2 regions of the Stenotrophomonas sp. 86428_Sma genome follow, and region 2 is predicted to be linked to the other one. Evidence: predicted binding sites of a transcription regulator. Region 2 holds the regulator's gene; the other holds the start of a gene.
What was found. The regulator FliA, encoded in region 2, starts transcription of late flagellar genes. The targets are predictions, from matches to a motif close to TAAAGTTTNNCNNNCNNNGGCCGATAA.
Positions count from the first base shown of each region.

Region 1: a site for FliA is predicted at 6,688-6,714, ahead of ACZK3J_RS22400 (GGDEF domain-containing protein). Genes of this name have one in related genera too.

Region 1 is NZ_CM151156.1:4,889,405-4,898,336, reverse strand. It holds gene ACZK3J_RS22420 (DUF4194 domain-containing protein) at 1-592, shown strand, start outside; gene ACZK3J_RS22415 (ATP-binding protein) at 609-3,989, shown strand; gene ACZK3J_RS22410 (sulfite exporter TauE/SafE family protein) at 4,098-4,865, opposite strand; gene ACZK3J_RS22405 (YchJ family protein) at 4,968-5,360, shown strand; gene ACZK3J_RS22400 (GGDEF domain-containing protein) at 5,364-6,644, opposite strand; gene egtB (ergothioneine biosynthesis protein EgtB) at 6,795-8,066, shown strand; gene egtD (L-histidine N(alpha)-methyltransferase) at 8,063-8,932, shown strand, end outside.
Region 2 is NZ_CM151156.1:2,262,083-2,271,014, forward strand. It holds gene ACZK3J_RS10395 (chemotaxis protein CheA) at 1-266, opposite strand, end outside; gene ACZK3J_RS10400 (protein phosphatase CheZ) at 269-874, opposite strand; gene cheY (chemotaxis response regulator CheY) at 874-1,266, opposite strand; gene ACZK3J_RS10410 (RNA polymerase sigma factor FliA) at 1,324-2,067, opposite strand; gene ACZK3J_RS10415 (MinD/ParA family ATP-binding protein) at 2,064-2,951, opposite strand; gene flhF (flagellar biosynthesis GTPase FlhF) at 2,938-4,560, opposite strand; gene flhA (flagellar biosynthesis protein FlhA) at 4,706-6,766, opposite strand; gene flhB (flagellar biosynthesis protein FlhB) at 6,811-7,941, opposite strand; gene ACZK3J_RS10435 (putative bifunctional diguanylate cyclase/phosphodiesterase) at 8,060-8,932, opposite strand, start outside.

The DNA.
Region 1 (8,932 bases), 2.3 Mb from region 2:
GTACTACCTCGGTGATACCGGGCGCCTGCCGCTGGATGCGCGCCGCGCGCTGTGCCAGCTGCTGATCGGCCCCAGCATCGACCAGCTGCGCCACGCCAAGCTGTGGCCGGCGCTGATCCGCAGCGAGGCGGCCATCCGCTCGTCGCTGGCGGACCTGTTCCTGGAACTGGTGCTCGACCGCGACAGCGGCGTGGCGTTCACCCGCCAGGCCGATACCGAAGACGTTGATGCGCCGGTACTGCTGCGCACCTCGCCGCTGACCTTCATCGATTCGGTGCTGCTGCTGTACCTGCGCCAGCAGCTGGCCGAGGCCGATGCGCGCGGCAACCGCGCGGTGGTCGCAGACGCCGAGATGGCCGAAGCGCTGGCCATCTACGAAAAGAACCTGTCCACCGACCGCGCCGGCTTCAACCGCCGCGTCGCCTCGGCGGTGCAGAAGATGAAGGACAACCACATCCTGACCCGCCTCAGCGGCCAGGAAGACCGCCACGAAGTCTCGCCGGCGCTGAAGCTGCTGTTCTCCGCCGAAGACGTGTCCCAGCTTTCGGCGGTGTACCGCCAGCTGCGCGAAACCCCGGCCGCCGAGGCCTGAGAGACCCGACCATCGCATGGCTATCTCCAAGCACACTCCCGCACTGTTCAACGAAGGCCTGCCGGACCCGCGCCTGCAGCAGTTCCGCATGCGCCGCCTGCAGGTGCACAACTGGGGCACCTTCAACGGCCTGACCGAAGTGCCGATCGCCGAGCGCGGCTTCCTGTTCGTCGGCCGTTCCGGCTCGGGCAAGTCGACCCTGCTCGACGCCATGTCCGCGCTGCTGACGCCGCCGGCCATCGTCGACTTCAACGCCGCCGCGCGTGAAGCCGAGCGCAGCGGCCGCGACCGCAACCTGGTGTCCTACGTGCGTGGCGCGTGGGCCGACCAGCAGGACAGCGGCACCGGCGAAATCGCCACCCAGTACCTGCGCAAGGGCGCGACCTGGACCGCACTGGTGCTGGAATACCGCGCCGGCGATGGCCGCGTGGTCAGCCTGGTGCGCCTGCTGTGGATCTCCGGCAACGGCACCTCGGCCGGTGACGTGCGCAAGCACTACATGATTGCCGAGCGCCCGTTCGACATCGCCAAGGATCTTGGCGGTTTCGACCTGGACCTGCGCAAGCTCAAGCAGAAGCTGTCCGACCTGCACCACTTCGACACCTTCTCCGGCTACGCCGAGCGCTTCCGCGACCTGCTCGGCATCGACAACGAGATGGCGCTGCGCCTGCTGCACAAGACGCAGTCGGCGAAGAACCTGGGCGACCTCAACGTCTTCCTGCGCGACTTCATGCTCGACACGCCGAAGACCTTCGACGCCGCCGAGCGCCTGGTCAGCGACTTCGCCGAGCTCGATGGCGCGCACCAGGCCGTGGTCACCGCGCGACGTCAGGTGGAAACCCTGCTGCCTGCACGCGCCTACTACAACGACCTGAAGGAAATGCACCGCCAGCGCGGCGACGACGAAGCACTGAAGCTCGGCGTCGACAGCTTCCGCGAAAGCCGCCGCCAGGCGCTGATCGAAGCGCGCCTGCGCGAGATGGACGTGCGTGACCGTGGCCTGCTCGGCGAAGAGGCCCAGCGCCGCGCCGCGCTGGACAACCACACCGAGCGCCTGGCCGAACTGGAACTGCAGCGCCGCCAGCAGGGCGGTGAGCGTATCGAGGAACTGGAGCGCGAGCAGGGCCGCGCCGAAGCCGAGCGCGACCGCCGCAAGGCCAAGCGTGACCAGGCCCAGGAGGCGGCACAGCAGCTGCAGGCCGAACTGCCCGACGATGCCCATGGTTTCGCCGAGCTGGTCGAGCGCGCGCAGAACGAACTGCAGGACCGCCAGCGTGCCTCGGCAGCACTGGACGATGCGATCAGCGATCGCCTCGGCGGCAAGCGCGATGACGAGCGCCGCTTCGGTGAAGTGCGCAGCGAACTCGAAGCGATGCAGCGCACGCCCTCCAACATCCCGGCGCCGATGCAGAAGCTGCGCGCGCGCCTGGCCGAGGAAACCGGCATCGCTGAAGCGGCGCTGCCGTTCGTCGGCGAGCTGATCCAGGTCCGCTCGGAAGAGCAGGGCTGGCAGGGCGCCATCGAGCGCGTGCTGGGCGGCTTCGCGTTGTCACTGCTGGTCGATGACAAGCACTACAACGACGTCGCCGAGTGGGTGAACCGTACCCACCTGGGCATGCGCTTCACCTACTACCGCGTGCGCCGCAACGATGATGCGTTCGCGCGCGAGCCGTCGGCGAAGTCGCTGCTGCACAAGCTGGAGCTGCGCGAGCATGTGTTCGAAAGCTGGCTGCGGCGCGAGCTCGGCAAGCGCTTTGACTACGAATGCGTGGATGCCAAGCAGCTGCGCAACGTCGACCGTGGCATCACCCGCGAAGGCCAGGTCAAGCATCCGGGCGACCGTTTCGAGAAGGACGACCGCAGTGCGGTGGGCGACCGTCGCCGCTGGATCCTCGGCTTCAACAACCACGACAAGGTGGGCGCCTTCGAGCGCGAAGCGCAGGAACTGGCCAAGCGCATCGCCAGCTGCGAGACCGACATCGCGCGCCTGCGCGGCCAGCGTGACCGCGACAACGAACGTCGCCTGGCCTGCCACGAGCTGGTCAGCATCAGCTGGAACGAGATCGACATCGCTGCCCCGCAGCAGCGCCTGACCGATATCGAAGCCACCCTGCGCGACCTGCGCGAAGGCAATGCCGATCTCGCCAAGCTGGCCAAGCAGATCGACGCCGTGCGCGCCGACATCGAACAATCCCGCCGCACCTATGAAGACGTCCGTGTCGAGCGTGGCCAGCTGGTCAAGGAACGTGATCGCCTCGACCGCGCCCGCCAGCAGAGCCGTGCGCTGGTGCTGCCGAGCCTGGCCCAGGAGCAGGAAGCCGGCCTCGCCGAGCGCCTGCAGGAGCAGGGCCCGCTCAGCCTGGAAACGCTGGAAGCGCACATGCGCCAGGTCAGCAACGCGCTGAACGAGCAGCTGTCGTCCTCGCAGCAGGACCTCAACCGCATCGAGAACCAGCTGATCGGCTGCTTCCGTCGCTTCATCCAGCAGTGGCCGGAGGAATCGGGCGACTTCACCGTCTCGGTGGCCTCGGCCGAGGACTTCCTCGCCCGCCTCGAACGCCTGGAGCGCGATGGCCTGCCGCAGCACGAAGAGCGCTTCTTCGATCTGCTGCAGAACCAGAGCAAGAACAACCTGCTGGCCCTGCAGCGCCACAGTGCAGAGGCACGCAAGTCGATCGGCCAGCGCCTGGACGAAGTGAACGCCAGCCTGGAGCAGGTGCCGTTCAACCGTGGCACGCTGCTGACCATCGAACTGAGCGACCGCCGCCTGCCCGAAGTCGGCGAATTCCACCTGCAGCTGCGTGAGGTGCTGTCGCAGCAGCAGACCGAGCAGCGCGAGCTGGCCGAGTCGCAGTTCACCGTGCTGCGCCAGCTGGTCAACCGGCTCGGCTCGCAGGAAGGCGAGGACAAGCGCTGGCGCGAGCTGGTGCTGGACGTGCGCATGCACGTGGAGTTCATCGGCGTCGAGCTGGATGCGGAAACGCGCCAGCAGGTCGAGATCTACCGCAGCGGCGCCGGCAAGTCCGGCGGCCAGCGCCAGAAGCTGGCTACCACCTGCCTGGCGGCAGCGCTGCGCTACCAGCTTGGCGGTGCCGACAGCCAGCTGCCCAGTTACGCCGCGGTCGTGCTTGACGAAGCCTTCGACAAGGCCGACAACGAGTTCACCGCACTGGCGATGAACATCTTCGACAACTTCGGCTTCCAGATGGTGGTGGCCACCCCGCTGAAGTCGGTGATGACGCTGGAGCCGTTCATCGGTGGCGCCTGCTTCGTCGAAATCAGCGGCCGCCACGACTCCGGCGTGCTGCTGATCGAGTACGACGAAGAAGGCAAGCGCCTGAAGCTGCCCGAGCGCAGCCGCCAGCAGGCCAACGAACCGGAAGAAGCCGAGGCCTGACCCGGCCGATTGAATGGGAATGCCGGCCAGCGGCCGGCACTACCCATGGGCGGGGTTCATGACCCGGTAGTGCCGGCCGCTGGCCGGCAACCGCACTCACGCTCCGCGCTACGTATCCCACGCCATCCGCGCGATCAGCACCACCACCAGCCCCACGAACAGCTTGCGGATGAACGGCGTGCCGCCCTTCAGCGCCAACCGCGTGCCCACCACCGAACCGATGATGTTGGCCGCCGCCATCGGCAGCGCGAACAGCCACAGGATGTTGCCGGTCGGCACGAAGAAGGAGATCGCTGCAACATTCGTCGCCAGGTTCACCACCTTCGACGCGGCAGACGCGCGCAGGAAATCCAGGCCGAAGAAGCGCACGAACAGGAAGATCAGGAAGCTGCCGGTGCCCGGCCCGAAGAAACCATCGTAGAAGCCGATCGCCGCACCGATCGCCAGCGCGATCACCAGCTCGCGGCGGCCGACTTCCTGCGGCCGGTGCAGCGCGCCGAAGTCCTTTTTCCACAACGTGTAGGCCAGCATCGCGATCAGCAGCACCAGCACCAGTGGGCGCACCGCGTCCTTGGGCAGCAGGCTCACCGCGGTGGCCCCGGCGAAGGAGAAGATGAAGGCGGTGCCGGCCGCGAACAGCACCGGCTTCCACGGGAAGCGCACGTTGCGCGCATAGCGCCAGGCAGCCGCACCGGTGCCGAACATCGAACTGAACTTGTTGGTACCGAACAGCATCGCCGGCGTCTGCTGCGGCAGCACCGTGAACAGGCCGGGCAGCTGCACCAGGCCACCGCCACCCACGGCGGCATCCACAAGGCCGGCGATGAAGGCGATCACCACCAGCCACCACAACTCAGGGGGAACCAGTTCCAGCACGGCGATCAATCAAGGTGGGGGCGCGACAGCATACGCCTGTCCTGCTTCAGCTGGCCCGTGCCGCGCGTGGATCAATCCGCGCAACCCGGCGACAATGCCGGCATGAGCCGAAAGCCCGCCGATCCCTGTCCCTGTGGCCTGCCCGCCGACTATGCCGCCTGCTGCGGCCGTTTCCACGCCGGTGAACCCGCGCCCGATGCCGAGCGCCTGATGCGTTCGCGCTATAGCGCCTACGTGCGCGGTCTGGCTGACTACCTGCGCCAGAGCTGGCATCCGGACACGCGTCCGGCCGAGTTGTCGCTGGATGATGCGCCCGGCCAGCGTACCCATTGGCTGGGCCTGACCGTGCACGAGCACACCGTCACCGGTGCTGACAGCGCCGATGTCCGCTTCACCGCGCGCTATCGCATCGGCGGCGGTAGTGCGGTCAAGATGACCGAACACAGCCGCTTCCAGCGCATCGACGGCCGCTGGTACTACCTCGACGCGGTCTGAGCCTCAGCCGCCACGCACGGCCAGCACGCGCTGACCGCCGTGCGCGTGCACCTGGTTGCGCCCCCCGTCCTTGGCCACGTACAGCGCCTGGTCGGCGGCCTTGACCACTGCCATCGGGCGCGGATCCACATGGCTGTCGGCCAGGCCGATGCTCACCGTCACCTGTACCACCTGGCCGCTGCCACCGCGTCCGCGCTGCTGGCGGCCGGCTTCGTCATCGCGGCTGCGGGTGCTGCGGTCGCGCAGCTGCATGCGGGTCTCCTCGATGCTCTGCCGCAGCGCCTCCACGGCATCCATGCAGGCCGCCGCAGGGCGGTCCAGGAACACCACCGCGAACTCCTCACCGCCATAGCGGAATGCACGGCCACCGTCGCCCACCCGCGCCAGCCGCGAGGCCACCAGGCGCAGTACATCGTCTCCAGTGTCGTGGCCATGGGTGTCGTTGAATGATTTGAAGTGGTCCACGTCCACCATCGCGATGCTGTAGGTGCCGCGTGCCCGCTGCAGGGTCTCGTTGAATGCCCGGCGTCCGGGCAGGCCGGTCAGCTCATCGCGGAAGGCCATGTGGAAGGACTCCTGCAGCATCGCACCCAGCATCAGCAGCAGGGCGGCACTGCTCAGCGCCGGTAGCAGCACCGGGTGCAGGAACACCCGTGGCAGCATCCACCACAGGCACAGCAGGGCCAGCAGCATCGCCGTATGCAGTGGGCGCGGGTGCCGCCACGCCTGCCAGCCCAACGCTGCGGTCGCCAGCAGGAACAGCAGCGCCGGCAGCTGCGCCAGCGCGTTCCAGTCGGCGGGAATCCAGGCCCAGTGACGGTTCGACAGCAGATCGTGCATGCCGCGCGGCTGCTGTGTGGCTAGCAGCAGGAAGATCATCACCGCGGTGCCGATGGCAATACCGCGCAGCAGCAGGTCCTGGCGCCGCCGTCCGCGCTCCGGCCACAACGCAAGGCCGGCAGACAACAGCGGCAACCAGGCCGAGATGGCGTGGAAGCGCAGCGGTGTCAGCGTGGTGACATGGCCATTGCGCAGGTAGCCAGCGACGTCCTGGTGCAGCAGCGCGAACATCACCGCCACAACCATCAGCAGGCACAACGTGCGCACCTGGTGGTAGAGCAGGGCCAGGCCGGCACCGAGGCAGGCCAGCAGCCAGGGCAGGATGCGCTGCGCCGGGCTGGCTACGTCTGCGGTATCCAATGCGGTCCACACCACCACGGCAACCAGCACGGCAGGCAGCACGAACAGGTAATGCGCAGGCTGGCGGAGCGGATGCAGGGGCAAGCAGGAATTCCAGCGCGGTGACGACGCGGCCGCAGCATTGCCGTTAGCGGCGTTCGTGGTGGCTTCTTGAATGCGGCAGGCTCATCCATGTGAACGAAGTGACGCCGAACCATGACGTCGCACTCACCGTCCAGCGCCGATGCTGCCCACATGGACAGCGTACCCGCCGCCGTCGCTGCCCCGCAGCACGATCTCGCCCGCCAGTTCGCCCATGTACGGACGCGCAGCCTGCAGCTGGCCGCGCCGCTCAGCGCCGAGGACGCCATGCTGCAGAGCATGGCTGACGCCAGCCCGAGCAAATGGCACCTGGCTCACACCACCTGGTTCTTCGAACGCTTCGTGCTGGCCGGCTTCCCACCTGCACCGGCGCATGACCCGGGCTGGGACTACCTGTTCAACAGCTACTACAAGAGCATCGGTCCGGCGCATGCGCGGCCACAGCGCGGGTTGCTGTCGCGCCCGTCGCTGCAGCAGGTGCGCGACTACCGCCAGCAGGTCGATGCGCAGGTGCAATCGAGGTTGGCGGCGGGCGATCTCGATGAACAGGCACTGCAACATCTGCAGCTGGGCCTGCAGCACGAGCAGCAGCACCAGGAACTGCTGCTCACCGACATCAAGCATGCGTTCTGGTGCAACCCGCTGCAGCCCACCTACCGCGAGGACCTGCAGCCTGCCACCAGCGCTGCCAGTGCGCAGGGCTGGATCGAATCACCCGAGCGCATCGTCACCGTCGGCGCCGCGGCATGGCCGCAGCAGGCCGCGTTCGCCTACGACAACGAATCGCCAGCGCACCGCGTGCTGCTCCCCGCGCACGCATTGGCCGAGCGTCCCGTCAGCAATGCCGAGTATCGGGCCTTCATCGACGCCGGTGGCTACCGTGAACCGCGCTGGTGGCTCAGTGAAGGCTGGGCATTGCGTGAAGCCGAGGACTGGCGGCATCCGCTGTACTGGGATGACGCCCTGCAGCGCGAGTACACCCTGGGCGGTTGGCGCGAACTGGATCCGCACGCGCCGGTCTGCCACCTCAGCTACTACGAGGCCGATGCCTGCGCCCGCTGGTCCGGCGCACGCCTGCCCAGCGAGTTCGAATGGGAAGCGGCTGCGACGTCGCAACCGGTCAGCGGCCACTTCGCCGAGGATGACCACCTGCACCCGTTGGCGGGGCAGGGCAGTGGACTGCGCCAGCTGTTCGGCGATGTCTGGGAATGGACCCAATCGGCCTACGGCGCTTATCCCGGTTTCCGCCCGTTCGCCGGCAACCTGGGTGAGTACAACGGCAAGTTCATGTGCGGGCAGTGGGTGCTGCGTGGCGGCAGCTGCGCGACACCCCGCGGCCATGTGCGCGCCAGCTACCGCAACTTCTTCATGCCGCCGGCGCGCTGGCAGTTCTCCGGGCTGCGCCTGGCCAGGGACCTCACATGAGCACCGTGCATAACGCGCTGCAGGCATTGACCGATCTCACCCCCGGGCGGCAGCAGATCCTCTCCGACGTGGTGGCCGGGCTCTCACGTACGCCGCGGCAGCTGCCGTCCAAGTACTTCTACGATGCGCGTGGCTCGCGCCTGTTCGAGCAGATCACGCAGACCCCCGAGTACTACCCCACGCGCACCGAGCTGGCCCTGCTGAAGCGTGTGCTGCCGGACATCGCCCGCAGCGTTGGCCCGCGTCTGCACGTGGTGGAGCTGGGCAGCGGCAGCGGACGCAAGACCGCGCTGCTGCTGGCCGCACTTCACGACCCGGTGGCCTATACGCCGATCGAGATCTCGCGGGCCGCGCTGCTGTCCAGCATCGATCATCTGGCGCCGGCGTTGCCGGAGGTGGAGATGCTGCCGGTCTGTGCCGACTTCACCCGCCCCGTCGCCGTTCCCATGCCCGAGCGCGAACCCGCGCGACGGCTGCTGTTCTTCCCCGGTTCCACGCTGGGCAACTTTGAAGGCGAAGACGCGGTCGCACTGCTGCGGGCGATGCGCCAGACGATGGGCCGCGACGGCCTGGCCCTGGTCGGCATCGATCTGCACAAGGACCCGGCGCTGATCGAAGCGGCCTACAACGATGCGCAGGGCGTCACTGCCGCATTCACCCTCAACCTGCTGGCCCGGCTCAACCGCGAGATCGGCAGCGACTTCGACCTCGACGGCTTCCACCACCGTGCCTGCTACAGCACCGCGCGGCTGCGCATCGAAACCGATCTGGTCAGCCGCTGGGCGCAGGATGTGCATCTGGATGGCCGCAGCTTCCACGTTGCCGCCGACGAACCGATCCGCGTGGAGTACAGCCACAAGTACACC
Region 2 (8,932 bases):
TCGAAGTGGTGGGCCTGCAGCACGGCCTGGCCGGCACGTGCGGCGCCCAGCGCCTCTTCAGCGGCATGGCACAGCTCTACCATGGCGGTGACGCCGAGGAAGCCGGCGCCGCCCTTGAGCGTGTGGTAGCCGCGGAACACCGCGTTGAGCTGGTCGCTGTCCTGCGGTGCCTGCTCCAGCGACACCAGCTGTTCGCCGAGGCGATCCAGGATCTCCTGCGCCTCGATGATGAAATCGGCAGTGATGTCGTCGGATACCGCGCTCATGCTTACAGCCCCAGATCCGACAACAGGTCGTCGGCGTCGTTCTGCGAGACCGCGTGGCGGTCCAGTCCCTTCAGTGCCGGCCCGGCCAGTTCCGGGTCGGTGCGATGCTGTTCCGGCGGCAGGCCGAGCGCGCCGAAGCCTTCGTGCACGCGGCGGACGATGCCGACCACGCGACGGATGATCTGCCCGGTCAGGTCCTGGTAGCTCTGGGTCAGGGCGATCTCGGTCAGGTTGTGGCGGATGCGCTCGAGCTGCGCGTCCTGGCCCGGCTGCAGGCCTTCGGCGCGCAGCTGTTCGGTCAGGCTGCGGCATTCCTCGGCCAGGTCCAGGGTGCGGTGCGTGGCCTGTTCGGTCATCGCCACCACGTGGTCCAGTCGCGCGCAGGCGTCGTCCAGTTCGCCGGCTTCGCTCGGCACGGTCGGCAGTTCGCCCAGCGCCTGTCCCAGCTCGCGGGCCAGCCGCGAGAGGCCGCTCATCATCGGCTGCGTGCGCAGCGCGACCAGCCCGTCGATGCGCTGCCGCCAGGCGGCCTCGTCACCGGATTCGAGCGCGTCCAGAGCCTCCTGCAGGCGCAGGGCGAGGGCGTTCTTGTCGACCGTGGTATCCATCAGACGCTGGCCGCCAGGCGTTCGAAGATCTTGCCGAGCTTCTCTTCCAGCGTCTGCGCGGTGAACGGCTTGATGATGTAGCCGTTCACACCGCTCTGGGCGGCTTCGATGATCTGCTCGCGCTTGGCTTCTGCCGTGACCATCAGCACCGGCAGGGTCTTCAGCTTGGCATCGGCACGGATCGCCTTGAGCAGCTCGATGCCGGTCATCACCGGCATGTTCCAGTCGGTGACCACGAAATCGAACGGCTGGCTCTGCAGCAGCGACAGCGCGGCATGCCCGTCCTCGGCTTCGGCGGTATTGGTGAAGCCCAGATCGCCCAGCAGGTTCTTGACGATTCGACGCATGGTCGAGAAGTCGTCGACGATCAGGATGCGCATGTTCTTGTTCAAAGCAGAATTCCTTTGTTGTTCATTCCGGACGGCCGGGGGCAGCCGCCTCGGGGATGTTCATTCTTCGAGGCCTGCGTCGGCAGCCTCGAACAGCTTCAGCCGGCCACGCAGGCGCAGTACCGCCTGGCCGTGGATCTGGCAGACCCGCGACTCGCTCACGCCGAGCACCGCGCCGATCTCCTTCAGGTTCAGTTCCTGCTCGTAGTACAGCGAGAGCACCAGTTGTTCGCGCTCGGGCAGGTGGCCGATGGCCTTGCCCAGCTCGCGACCGAACTCGCCGCGCTCCAGTACCTGCTGCGGGGTCGGCCCGCCCTGGGCGACGGTGTCCAGCTCGCCCTGGTCCTCGATGCGCGATTCCAGGCTCAGCACCTGGCCACGTGCAGCGTCTTCCATCAGCCGCAGGTACTCGGGCAGCGGCATCTCCATCGCGGCGGCCACTTCAGTGGCGCTGGCGGCACGGCCACTGCTCTGTTCCAGGCGGCGGATGGTGGCGGCGGCATCACGTGCACGGCGGTGCACCGAGCGCGGGACCCAGTCACCACGGCGGATCTCGTCGATCATCGAACCACGGATGCGGATCGAGGCGTAGGTCTCGAAAGAAGCACCCTGGTCGGCGTCATAGCTGCGCGAGGCTTCGATCAGGCCCATCATGCCGGCCTGGATCAGGTCGTCGACCTCGACGCTGGCCGGGAGGCGCGCGGCCAGGTGGTGGGCGATGCGCCGCACCAGGTCCGAATGCTGGGCGATGACTTCGTTCGCCGCCGAGCGCTGCACTTCCCTGTACTGGGCTGCGCCTTTCATGCCGTCACCCCACGCTGCTTGAGGATGCGTTCGAGGAAGAACTCGACGCCGCCACGCGGTTCGGTCGGCGCCTGCCAGCGCGCGGTACGGCGCGCGATCTCGGTGATCGCCAGCGCCGCCGGGCTGGACGGATAGGCCTTCACCACCGGCTGCTGGCGCTGCACCGACAGGCGCAGCCAATCGTCCTGCGGCACGCAGCCCAGGTAGTTCAGCGAGACATCGGCAAGGAACTTCTCGCAGACGCGGGTCAGCTTTTCGTACAGCACGCGGCCCTCGTTGGGGTCGCGCACCATGTTGGCCACCACCTGGATGCGGTCCACGCCACGCTCGCGCGACAGCACCTTGATCAGTGCGTAGGCGTCGGTGATCGAGGCCGGCTCGTCACAGACCACCACCACGGTGTCCTGTGCGGCCTGGCAGAAGGTCAGCACGCCATCGGTGATGCCCGCGGCAGTGTCCACCACCATGATGTCCAGCTCGCGCTCCAGCTCGGAGAACACGTTGACCAGGCCAACGTGCTCGGCCGGGGCCAGCTCGGCCATGTGGCGGCGGCCGGATGCGGCCGGGACCACCAGCACGCCGTTCGGGCCTTCGACGATGACGTCATCCAGCGTGCAGCGGCCGGCGACCAGGTCGGCCAGTGTAAAGGTGGGGTTCAGGCCCAGGATCACGTCGATGTTGGCCAGGCCGAGGTCGGCGTCCAGCAGCAGCGTGCGCTTGCCCATGCCAGCCAGTGCCACGGCCAGGTTGGCCGACACATTCGTCTTGCCCACGCCGCCCTTGCCGCCAGTGACCGCAATGGTGCGCACAGGGCCGAGCGGCTCGCTGCGGGTGGCCGACAGCGGGAAGGTCTTGGTCAGCTTGGCGTACTCACGCGACGGCATGGTTCAACTCCGGGTTGCAGGGCATATCGGCCGCGCGGCGCAAATCTTCAAGGCGAAGTACAAGATTGGCTGCACTGGCCCGGTGCAGGTCCTCCGGGACGTCCTGGCCATCGGTCACCCAGGTGATCGGCAGGGCATGATCCACGGCCACCGACAGGGCGTTGCCGAAGCGGCCGGTCTCGTCCAGCTTGCTCAGTACCAAGCCCTGCAGGTTGGCGGCGCCGAAGCGGCGGACCACCTCGTCCATGTCGCCGAAGCTGGTGTTGGCCGGCAGCACCAGCAGGGTGCGGACCTGGCGCGCGGCACGCAGCCACTGCAGCTGGGCGGCCAGGGCGCGGTCGCGCGGGCCCAGGCCGGCGGTGTCGATCAGCACCAGCTTGTAGTCCTTCAGGCGTTCCAGCAGCTGGTCCAGGTCGGTGCCGCTGTTGGCCTCGTGCACCGCGATGCCGAGCTGGCGGCCGTAGCCGTACAGCTGCTCGCGGGCACCGATGCGGGTGGTGTCGGTGGTGACCAGGGCCACGTCACGCGGCGCGTGCTTCTCGGCGAAGCGCGAGGCCAGCTTGGCGATGGTGGTGGTCTTGCCAGCGCCGGTCGGGCCGACCAGGGCGATCACGCCACCTTCTTCCAGCGGGTCGACCGGGGCGATCGGCAGCTTGCGCGAAATCAGCCCCAGCATCAGGCCGCGGCCTCGATGGGCCTCGGTCTCCAGCGGGATCTGCATGGCCACGTCGCGGGCGAGGCCGGCATCGAAGCCATACTCGTCCATCAGGTCCAGCGCGGTGGCGCGCACCGGGCAGCCGCGCAGGCGCTCGTCGGTGAAGCGGTTCATCTCGCGCTCGATCACATGGCGCATGCCGGCCACTTCCTGGCGCAGCTGGCGGATCTCGGCGTCGTCCTGGGCCACCAGGGTCAGTGCCGGGGCTGGGGCCAGCACGGGGGCAGCGCCGGTTTCGTCGCTGGCTTCGACCGGTGCCGGTTCGCTGGCGACGATCCCGGGTTGCGCTTCGGTCACGGCAGCGGTCGGCAGCGGCGGCGGCTGCACGGCCGACGCCGCGCTTTCGTGATGCGTCTCGTGCGGCGGGTCGATCTGGAAGCGGGCGCGGTTGGCCGGTGCGGCGGTGCTGGGCGCCGGTGCGACGATGGCTTCGGCGAACGGAGCGAAGATCTGATCCGGCAGCGCCGGTTCGTTGACGGCGGCGCGTGCCAGGGTGGCGGCGAAGCCGGTGCTGCCGCGGGTCGGCACGATCTCGTCGGCGCTGTCCAGGGTGCGGCCGGTGGCGCCGACCGCAGCGCGGGCGAGGGCAGCCACGGCCGAGGTGGTTGCGGCCACCGGTTCCGGTGCCGGGGTATTGCTGCGGCGGCGGGTGACCGCGGCGATCACCGCGTCGGCGGCGGTGCGCGGCTTCGGCGCCGGCGGCGGAGCGATGTCACGACGCGAGGCTTCCAGTGCACGCTGCACGGCGCTCTCGTCGTAGTTGGCGGCGGCGACGATCTCGATGCCTTCCTCGATCCGGCGGTTGGACAGGATCACGGCGTCAGGACCATGTTCCTTGCGCACCAGGTTCATGGCCGAGCGCATGTCGGCGGCGACGAATCGTTTGATTTTCATGCTGTGGTCACGGGACGAAGACGGCGGGGTGGCGGTCGGAGAACTCGGGTGGTCGGTGGTCTGCACGGTGCGGGTTCCCCTTGGTATCTGTCTGTTGCGTTGGTTCGAAAGTGGTGTCTGTTTTCTGGCGCATCGGAGGGCGGCGTCAGCTGATCGTTCCGACCAGCTTCAGGCGCTTGTCCTCCGGCACCTCGCTGTAGGCCAGGACCGACAGCGACGGAACGCTGTGGCGGACCAGGCGGGCCAGCGCGGCACGCACCGGGCCAGGTACCAGCACGACCGCGGGCTCGTTGCGGGCTTCCTGCTTGCTGACGCATTCGGCCAGGCTCTGGTGCAGTCGCTCAGAGAGTCCGGGTTCCAGCGCGGCGCCGTTGCCCTGCGTGGACTCCTGCAAGACACGTTCCAATTGTGGGTTGAGCGTGAACACCGGCAGCTCCGCCGACATTCCGGCGATCTCCTGCACGATGAAACGACCCAGTGCGGTGCGCACGGCGGCAGTCAGCACGGCCGGGTCCTGGCTGTTCGGAGCGTGTTCGACCAGTGCTTCGGCGATCTTGCGCAGCTGGCGGATCGGAATGCGCTCGATCAGCAGGTTCTGCAACACGCGCACCACCGCCGACAGCGGCAGCGCCTTCGGCGTCAGATCTTCGACGAGCTTGGGTGCGCTCTTGGCCAGGTTGGCCAGCAGGTGCTGCACTTCCTCGTGGCCGAGCAGTTCCGGCGCGTGTTCGCGGATGAGGTGCGAGAGGTGGGTGGCGACCACGGTGGCTGGATCGACCACGGTATAGCCCAGCGTTTCAGCCTGGGCACGCTGGTGCGGTTGGATCCAGGTCGCGTCCAGGCCGAACGCGGGGTCCTTGCCGGCGATGCCTTCCAGTGCGCCGAGGGCGCTGCCCGGGTCCAGCGCCAGTTCGCGGTCGGGGTGGATCTCGGCGGTGGCCACCGGTACGCCGTGCACCAGCACGCGGTAGCCGTTGGCCGGCAGTTCCAGGTTGTCGCGGATGTGCACCGACGGGATCAGGAAGCCGACGTCCTGGGTCAGCTTGCGGCGCACGCCCTTGATGCGTGCCATCAGTTCGCCGCCCTGGCTGCTGTCCACCAGCGGAATCAGCCGGTAGCCGACCTCCAGGCCCAGCGGATCGACCGGGCGCAGTTCGTCCCAGCTCAGTTCGGCAGTCGGAGCCGGCGCGGCCGGGCGGCCGAGTGCGTTGAGCGCGGCAGCGTCATTGCCTGCGGCTGCCGGATCGGTGGCCGCGGCCTTGCCCTTTCGGTAGACCTTCCAGGCGATGAAGCCGAGGATCGCGGACAGCGTCAGGAAAGCGACGTTGGGCATGCCCGGCACCAGGCCGACCACACCGATGATGCCGGCGGTGATCGCCAGCGCACGGTACTGCCCGAACACCTGGCCGGTCATGGCCTGGGCCATGTCCTGCGAGCGCGAGGCACGGGTGACCAGCATGGCCACGGCGCTGGAGACCAGCAGCGCCGGCAGCTGCGCCACCAGGCCATCACCAATCGACAGCAGGGTGTAGGTGGCAGCGGCATCGCCGAACGGCATGCCATGCTGCAGCACGCCTACGGCCAGGCCGCCGAGCATGTTGATGAACAGGATCAGGATGCCGGCAATGGCATCACCACGGATGAACTTGCTGGCACCGTCCATCGCGCCGTAGAAATCGGCTTCCTCGCGGACTTCCTCGCGGCGCAGCTTGGCTTCTTCACGCGTCAGCAAACCGGCGTTGAGGTCGGCGTCGATCGCCATCTGCTTGCCGGGCATCGCGTCGAGGATGAAGCGCGCGGTCACTTCCGAGACGCGGCCGGCGCCCTTGGTGATGACCACGAAGTTGATGATGGTCAGGATCGCGAACACCACGATGCCGACCGCGTAGTTACCGCCGATCACGAACTCGCCGAAGGCGGCGATGACCTTGCCCGCGGCGTCATGGCCGTTCTGGCCGTTCAGCAGGATCACGCGGGTGGAGGCGACGTTCAGCGCCAGCCGCAGCATGGTGGTGATCAGCAGCACGATCGGGAAGATTGTGAAATCCAGTGGGCGCTTCACGTAGACCACCGCCAGCAGCACCATCAGCGAGATGGCGATGTTGAAGGTGAACAGGGCATCGAGCACCGGCGCGGCCAGCGGCACCACGACCATGGCCAGCAGGGCCAGCACGATCAGCGGTGCGCCAAGGCCCTGGCGGATCATTTCCAGCGCGCGGCGGGTGTTGAAACCGGTGGAGGGCTGGGCGCTCACGGGCGGCCTCCCTTGCCGAATTCATCCACCTGGATGTGCGGGGCGTCCGGCATCGGGCCAGTGCGCCAGGCGCGCAGCTGGTAGACGTAGGACAGGACCTGGGCGACGGCCGAATACAGTCTCACGGGGATTTCCTTTCCGAGTTGGCCTTCCCGATACAAGGCGCGTGCCAAAGGCGGGGCGGAGACGATCGCCACCTTGTTGCCGTCGGCCACTTCACGGATGCGCAGGGCGGTCTCATCCACACCCAGGGCGACCACGGTGGGGGCGTTCATGGCGCCGCCCTCGTACTTAAGGGCGACCGCGTAGTGGGTGGGGTTGACCACCACCACGTCGGCAGTGGGCACCGCCTCCATCATCCGGCGGTTGGCCATCTGCTGCTGCAGCTGGCGGATTCGGCCCTTTACCTCCGGGCTGCCCTCGCTTTCCTTCATTTCGCGACGCAGCTCTTCACGGGTCATCTTCAGCTTGCGCATCCAGTTCCAGCGCTGGTACGGGGCGTCGATGGCCGCCAGCACCAGCATCGCGCCGGCGGTGGCCAGCAGCAGGCGCAGGGTGAAGCCGAGGCCGTCGGTGATGGCGGTCTCCAGCGGGTGGTGGATCAGCCCGCGCAGGGTGTCGAAGCCGGTCCACACCACCAGCCCGGCGGCAACGCCGACAAAAGCCACGCGCAACAACGACTTGGTGAACTCGGCGATGGCTTCCGGGCCATACAGGCGCTTGAGCCCGCTCATCGGGTTCATGCGGTTGAAGTCGGGCATCATCGCCTTCTGCGACCAGCGCAGGCCGCCCATCACCAGCGGGGCGACGAAGCTGGCCAGCAGGCAGACCAGCACCAGCGGCGCGATCACCAGCATGAACTGCAGCAGCAGGTCGCCGAAGTGGCCGAACAGTTCCTTCGGGTTCTGCCGCAGGCTCTGTTCCGGGCTGAGTGCATGCTTCATCCAGGCGCTTGCACCGCGGCCGATCGAGCTGCTCATGGCCATCACCGCCAGCACGCCGGCGCCGAACACGGCGGCCGTTCCGAGCTCGCGCGAGCGCGGCAGGTTGCCCTGTTCACGGGCGTCGCGCAGGCGTTTTTCGGTAGGTTGTTCGGTCTTTTCGCCGGCGGATTCGTTCTCGGACATCACGGGCACTGCGGCAGGGGATGCCGGGGTGCGTGCAAGAACCGTTCCGTTATGGGTTCATGTGCCAACCAAGGTTGGCATCTACCAGAGCAGGTGCAGGTGGGAGCGCAGCCTGGATTTACCCCGGCGGGTGCTGCGTCGGCGGGCTCTGCGCCAGTTCCACCCGAGGCCGGGGCAGGTCATGCAGCTGCATGAAGCGGGCGGCATCCACCGGGCGGCCGAGCAGGTAGCCCTGCAGGTAATCGCAGCCCAGCCGCTCCAGGTAGGCGCGCTGCGCGGCGGTTTCCACGCCTTCGGCCACGATGTCCATGTCCAGCGCGTGGCCCAGCGCCACGATCGCCGAGACGATCACCACGTCCTCGGCGCTGTGCTCCAGGTCGCGTACGAAGGCGTGGTCGATCTTGATTTCGGTGGCCGGCAACCGCTTCAGGTACAGCAGGCTGGAATAGCCGGTGCCGAAGTCATCGATGGAGATGCCCACGCCCAGTGCCGACAGCGCCTGCAGCAGGCGCAGGCTGGTATCGGTATCGCGCATCACCGTGCTTTCGGTGATCTCCAGCACCAGGTGGCGTGGGGCAATGTCGTGGCGTTCGATCACTTCACGCACATCCTGCAGCAGGTGCGGCGAACTGAACTGCACCGGCGACAGGTTCACCGACATCGACCAGCCCTCGTGGCCGGCATCGTGCCAGCGGCGCAGCTGCTGGCAGGCCTGGTCCAGCGCCCAGCGCCCGATCTCATTGATCGCACCGCTGCGTTCGGCCAGCCGGATGAAGCGGTCCGGCGGGATCAGGCCATGCTCCGGATGGCGCCAGCGGATCAGCGCTTCGGCACCGGCCACCTTCTGCGTGGCTACCTGGATCTTCGGCTGGTAGTGCAGGAACAGCTGCTCGCTGCCGATGGCCCGGCGCAGGTCGGCCAGCAGCCGGAACTGTTGTTCGGCGCTGTCATTCATCCAGTCGGCGAACAGTACGAAGGCGTTGCGTCCGGA